Regions from separate parts of the Virgibacillus sp. W0181 genome, predicted to be linked through region 2. Evidence: predicted binding sites of a transcription regulator. Region 2 holds the regulator's gene; the other holds the start of a gene.
What was found. The regulator NrdR, encoded in region 2, represses ribonucleotide reductase genes. The targets are predictions, from matches to a motif close to AACACNATATATNGTGTT.
Positions count from the first base shown of each region.

Region 1 (3,437 bases), on a different contig from region 2:
CAACCGTTCGTTTCAACTTCTCAATATTAATGGTTTTGGATTGTTTATTCGCCATTTGAGCTAAATTAACTGCTGCTAGGTTACAAACGGAATAAGGAGCTAGCGGTTGTTCGCCGCAAGGGTTAGTCGCCACCACTTGTTGTCCGTAACTTTTAGCATTTGTCATATCATTTGCATTATCTATAAAGAAGATACCTGGTTCTGCCGCGTATGTTGCACAAATATTAATTAAATCCCAAAGCTCTTTCGCTTTAATACGCCGGTAGACGCGAACGCCATACCCCATTTTTTCCCATTTACGCACATCACCAATTTCATGCCATTTTTCATTATAGTCTTTCATTTCTTTTTCAGAATAATTTTCCACATCAGGAAAACGCAATTCATACATAGCATCATTTTCAACAGCGTGCATAAACTCTTTAGTTAAACATACTGATATATTCGCTCCTGACAAAAAGTCCGGATGATGAACTGTATAAGTTCCGCCGGTTGTTATTTTTTCTTCTGCTTCTTTGATCGCTTCTTCGGTGAATCCACCAATTCCAGGCATGCTTTTATAATTTAATATACCTTGATAAAGATCTTGCTCTGTATTGGTTAATGGAGTGAATTTTAGTTTTTCGTTTGCTAATCGTTTTATTTGGTCATCTTTCGTGTTTTCAATCAGATAGCGCAAAATTCTTGGATTTTGCATCTTAGAAATAATAAATTCGATTATATCCGGGTGAGAGTCAACGAGCATAATCATTTGTGCACCTCTTCTTGACCCGCCTTGTTCTACAAGATGTGTTAATTTCGCTATATCATCCAGCCAAGAAACGGAGCCGGATGATTTTCCATTTACACCTCGTGCCAATGTATTCCGTGGACGTAGTGTCGATCCATTCGTTCCTACTCCCCCACCGCGTGACATAATTTCCATCACTTGTTTTCGGTGATCCGAAATACCTTCTCGTGAATCTTTAATGTAAGGCATAACATAACAATTAAAATACGTAACATCTGTGTTTGCGCCTGCCCCATATAAAACTCTACCAGCAGGAATAAAATTTAAATCGGATAATTCTTTATAAAATTTATCAAACCATTCCTTCTGTTTTTCGCTTGTGTTTTCTACAGCGACTAATCCTGTAGCGTTTCTTTTGGCAATCTGTTCATAAAAAATTTCCAACGGTTTGTCTATTACGGCTAGATTACGTTTCACGATACCCGTTTCCGCTTCAACGCCTTCCAGGATACCGGTAAATTCTGAGGAAACAATAATCGTGGCCATATTATTATCCCAGTCAATATCCTTTATAAAACCGAAACCTCTCGCAGGAAAATTCGGATCAGATTTAACGGTTAATACAACAAAATCACCTTTTTTGACTGTTTTTTTCTCTGTATCTTTAAATGCATAACGATCAAGCATCACTAATCGGGATACTCCTGTATGTGTTATTTTCATATCATTATCAATTGGATGTACTTGTGGAAATAGTTGAATATCTTTATTTAGAGAAGATACGTTTATTTCCATTTGCTCTTGAACTGTATTCGACATCATCAATCGCTCCTTTTAATCAACATTTCATTTTAAACGATTTTTGTTGGATTTTATGTTAATATAAATATATCATCCATTCTATACTAAATCAATATATAGTATTTTTATAAAAATACTACATCTATATATTGACATTTTGCTTTATTTATGTAATTAGATAAGAATTGCTTGTTTCTTGATAGATTAATGGATGATATAATTTACGTATGTACATTTATATGCTGCTTAGATAGAAAAAGGAGGTCTTACCATGCTTTATGTAACAATTGCACTAATAATTGCTATTATTGCTTTTACGGCTTTTCGTTACTTTAAACAACGTACATTTTTACATGTGCTAACAGAAGAACAATTCATAGAAGGATATAGAAAAGCACAGTTAATTGATGTAAGAGAACCACAAGAATTTGATAATGGTCATATTCTTGGGGCAAGAAACATTCCATTGACGCAAATGAAACAACGTCTAGTAGAAATTCGTCCCGATAAACCCGTATATTTATATTGTCAAAATAGTGGACGTTCCGCTAGAGCAGCTCACTTATTGAATAAAAAAGGCTATCAAAACATTAATCAATTACAGGGCGGATTTAAAAAGTGGACTGGAAAAGTAAAAAAGAAGAAGTAAAAAAAGTCGTCTTTATTAAAAGGCGCTTTTTTTTATATAATTTTATAAACTACAGCATTATGCGAAAAACCTTCAATTAATCAAATAACCCTTCGCTGCCATCGGTCACATAATGAAAATTACTTCTCTTGGTTATACTAATATTGAAACTGATGACGAATCAATCACATCAAAAAATTTTAATTTACAGTACAACACAAACAAAAGAGGTATTCCATGGAACTAATTAACGTTAAAAAAGACCACACCTTCATTAAAGAATTGGAATTAAATCTTAAAAACGAAGGGCCTTTTTCATCGTGGCAACTATTTCAACTTGCATACGAAGCAGAGGCCAATTCGATTTCTCCTGATTTTAATGGACTCCGTGCACTTAAACATTTACCACATGTCCAATTTTTGGACCACCAAATTAAGTCTGCCGAAACCGTCATAGAGGATATGAATGGTCGTGCTATTTTAGCTGATGAGGTAGGGTTAGGAAAAACAATTGAAGCGGGACTAATTATTAAGGAATATATGATCAGAGGGTTAGTTAAAAATATTCTGTTGCTTGTACCCGCTTCACTAGTTAACCAATGGGTACGAGAATTAAATGAAAAATTTTACATACCTGCTGTAGCTTATCGTAAAAATTATGCCTGGAATCAACATAATGTATTTGTAACATCTATGGATACGGCGAAACGCTCCCCTCATAAAGAGGATATTCAGAAGTTGGATTACGATTTACTTCTCATTGATGAAGCACATAAATTAAAAAACCACAAAACAAAAAATTATCAATTTGTCCAATCGATTAATAAAAAATATTGTTTACTTTTAACCGCTACACCGGTCCAAAATCAGCTTATAGAAATATTTAATTTAATCTCTATATTAAAACCCGGACATTTAGGAAGTTATTCCTCCTTTCAAGAAAAGTTCGGTAAAAATCGGAGCCAAATAAAAAAGGATGCATTTTTAAAAAAATTAGTTCAAAAAGTGATGGTTAGAAACACGAGAGAAAATACTACATTAAATAATGTGAAACGGGATATTCAGACCATTTGGATTGACTTTTCTCCGGAAGAATTGGAAGTATATACGGATATAGAGAGTAATGCTGAATTATTTACTGCCTTTTCAAGAATAATGTACTTGCGTGAATTATGCTCATCGAGAGAAGCTTGCTATTTATCATTGACAAAGCTGGCCAACGAAGGAAATGAAGCTACGGTTAGACCAATTATTAACAAAATAGAGCAGCTTCCACAT
Region 1 is NZ_JBPYCR010000010.1:69,140-72,576, forward strand. It holds gene ACLIBG_RS06455 (vitamin B12-dependent ribonucleotide reductase) at 1-1,549, opposite strand, end outside; gene ACLIBG_RS06460 (rhodanese-like domain-containing protein) at 1,803-2,180, shown strand; gene ACLIBG_RS06465 (DEAD/DEAH box helicase) at 2,397-3,437, shown strand, end outside.
Region 1: ACLIBG_RS06455 (vitamin B12-dependent ribonucleotide reductase) is a predicted target of NrdR. The motif match lies at 1,638-1,655, and genes of this name have one in related genera.

Region 2 (3,437 bases):
GTCGAATTCTATTTGATCAATTGTTGCCTCCAAAATTTCTTTTGGCATATATAAGCTTTTTATAAGGTTTTGTTGTTCTGTTTGTTGCTCATGTGCAATATGATTATGGCACTTTTCGTAAGCAATTCGAATTTCACCGTTTTCCACGCGTAAAATGGGGGAGTACCCTTGCAACATATTTTTGCATCTTGAATAAGAGGTGCATTGGCTGCACTGCTTTGATTGTGAAATATATTCATGCAGTTTAATCAAGTTTTTATTTATTTCCTGTTTCGATAGTTCTGGATGAGCAGATAAGAACTGCTTTATATCTGGATGACTTAATATTTCCTGCTGCATTTTGTCATGTCTTTCCCTAAAACTCGCATTTGTTTGCATCCATTTTTTTAATGTCGATTGAATGGATTCCATAAAAATCATCCTTGCAAATGGTTATTTTTCATTCGTGCCCACATGTTTACGCAGAAGTGCCAATACTTCCTCTTTTTCACTTTCGTTATTATTGGTCGGTGCAGGAGGAACGCTTTTTTTGGATGGCTTCTGTTTTTTTCTATCTTTGAACCATTCGGGCAAAACAGCACCTGTCGTTCGTTGTCTATTATAATTAGAGTTTTTTGTATAGGATTTTTGGTAGCGCTTATTCGTTTCCTTCTTCGCAAATTCCATTGCGTCTTTTGCAGTTTTCAAATTCGACCGTGACCAATGACTTGCTATTTTTTCCATATAGGCTTTCGACAGTTTCATATCCGATTGTAGTAGTACATAATGAATTAATACATTCATTACGGCTGGTGGTAGACCTTGTTTTGTCATTACTTCTCGAATAATTTTCATATCCTGTTCCGATGCATGATTGCCATTTGATAAATCTTCCAGCAATTGTTTTGGCGTCATTTTCTGCAAAGCTTGTACAAGCTGCTGTTCTTTTGTTTGCGGGATGTCTTTGTCTTCTTCTTCCTTGGCTATTTTCTGATTGTTCACCAATTGGATTGATGCTTGATTATGCTTAACTTTAAACAAATCATGACAGGCATCTTTGAATTCCTTCTGATCTAGCACATGGTCTTCAGATACGGCCCATAATACAGATTTATCTATTTCATAAGGTTCCAGATCGTATAGTAGCATCATTTGCGAGATTAACACTTTATTTTCATTAGTAAGTACATTTTTTACCGGAATCATCCGCTGTTTCAGCATTTGTTCCATCCACGAGAAGTCAATTTGTTGTGTGTTAGTAGTCTGAATAGGCTGTTCTTCTTGATTATTTACAATTTCAAAATTTGGCTTAAATGTTTGAAATACATCTTGAAATGTTGCTGTTATATTTTCGCCTTTTTTTTCATTCGGAACAGGTGTATAAACACGGGTTAATAGTTCGTACTTTTTCTCTCCTATATGATGAAATAGCAATTCAGATAACATGGCATCTTGTAAGAAATTGACAGGAGCAAATGGGGCTTGCAGTTCATATGTATACGACCTATTTGTTCCAGCATTGTTTACATATGTAGTTAACAACCCGATTCCTTCCAACTTAAGCCTCGCCTCATATATTTGATCCAAAGGGATATTCAGATAGTTCATCAATGTGTGGTGCGTCTGTATAGAGGTTTCGCCTTGTATTGTTATCTCGTGCAATAATGTTTGGTATAACATTACGGATTCCATTCCGATTAAGGGCTGATACAAATGAGTCAGAGAACTTGCATAATCTACAGGAAGATTCCCTCTTAATAAAACATAATACCCATCAACAGGTAATATTTTGCCAATATATTTCATCAGATGTAACCCTCTCTTATTAGATAACTTCAGTGGTAACTAATCGTTTTTATCCTTATTTCGATTAATTAATTCTTTCAACTCGTCCAAAAACATATTAATATCTTTAAATTGCCTATAGACGGAGGCAAAGCGAATATAGGCAAGATCATCCACTTCCGATAGTCTGGTCATAACCATTTCACCTATATATTTGCTCTCGATTTCCGATAGCTCGGAATTACGTATTTCTTTTTCCACACCAATAGCGATTTCTTCAATTTTTTCGATAGGGACTGGTCTTTTTTCACAAGCTCGTATTAATCCTCGAATTAATTTTTCGCGGCTGAATTCCTGTCTTGTACCGTCCTTCTTCACGATAACTAAAGGGGATTCTTCCATTCGTTCGAAGGTGGTAAATCGAAATCCACAACGTTCACATTCTCGTCTTCTCCGAATCGCTCGACCCTCTTCAATTGGACGGGAATCCAAAACCTTTGTGCTTTTATTATGGCAATTTGAACACTTCATTTCTGTTAACCCCATTCGTAGTGACTTTCATTTTAAAAGAGCTTTTTTTAAATGGTCATATCTTGTGTATATTATCGAGTATAAATTACACGTTCATTCTATCTTTCCTTATATTTTAACATGATTTATCATTTTTCCCTAATACAAATAAACGGTTGCCTTCTTCATATATAAAATGAAAAAGGCAACCGTATTTTTCCTTGATAAAAATCTGTTTATATAATTTGACGTTGTGATGTTTAATATCCTGTGAGACCTCAATTAAAATATATTAACTTTTTCTTTCTTTTGTACCAATTTCGTCCCCACATATTTGGTTAAATCAACGACGCGCTTAGAGTACCCCCATTCATTATCATACCATGCCAACACTTTTACTTTGTTGTTATCCATAACCATGGTGGTTAAGCTGTCAATAATAGCCGAATACTCAGATGATGTGTAATCAATGGAAACAAGTGGCTCTGTGCTATATTTCATAATACCATCCATGTTATTCTGGGATGCCTGTTTGAATGCTTCATTTACATCTTCAACCGTTACATCTTTTTCCACATCAACCACTAGATCAACGAGCGATACATTCGGAGTTGGAACTCGCAAAGCCATTCCATGTAATTTCCCGTTTAAATGCGGTAATACTTCACCAAGCGCTTTTGCAGCACCAGTAGAAGTTGGAATAATGGATTGTGTACACCCTCGTGCCCGACGTAAGTCTTTATGCGGATTATCCAAGCTTAATTGATCCGATGTAAATGCATGAACAGTTGTCATCAACCCATTTTTAATTTTAAATGACTCGTCAAGTACCTTAACGACTGGAGCAAGACAATTCGTAGTACAAGAAGCGTTAGATATAATATCGTCTTCTTCTGGATCGTATTGCTCCTCATTTACTCCAAGTACGATTGTTTTATCTACATTTTTACCAGGAGCAGTAATAACAACCTTTTTTGCTCCTGCCTGTAGATGACGGCTTGCACCTTCTTTAGAATTAAATTTTCCAGTAGCTTCTACAACAATGTCAATATTAAGGTCTTGCCAAGGCAGTTTCTCCGGTTCTCGACTATGAACAAGCTCGATCGTCTTGCCATTAACTTGAATATGATCATCACTTCCAATTACTTCACCATTAAATGGGC
Region 2 is NZ_JBPYCR010000034.1:6,804-10,240, forward strand. It holds gene dnaI (primosomal protein DnaI) at 1-411, opposite strand, end outside; gene ACLIBG_RS12415 (replication initiation and membrane attachment family protein) at 433-1,785, opposite strand; gene nrdR (transcriptional regulator NrdR) at 1,825-2,295, opposite strand; gene ACLIBG_RS12425 (glyceraldehyde-3-phosphate dehydrogenase) at 2,557-3,437, opposite strand, start outside.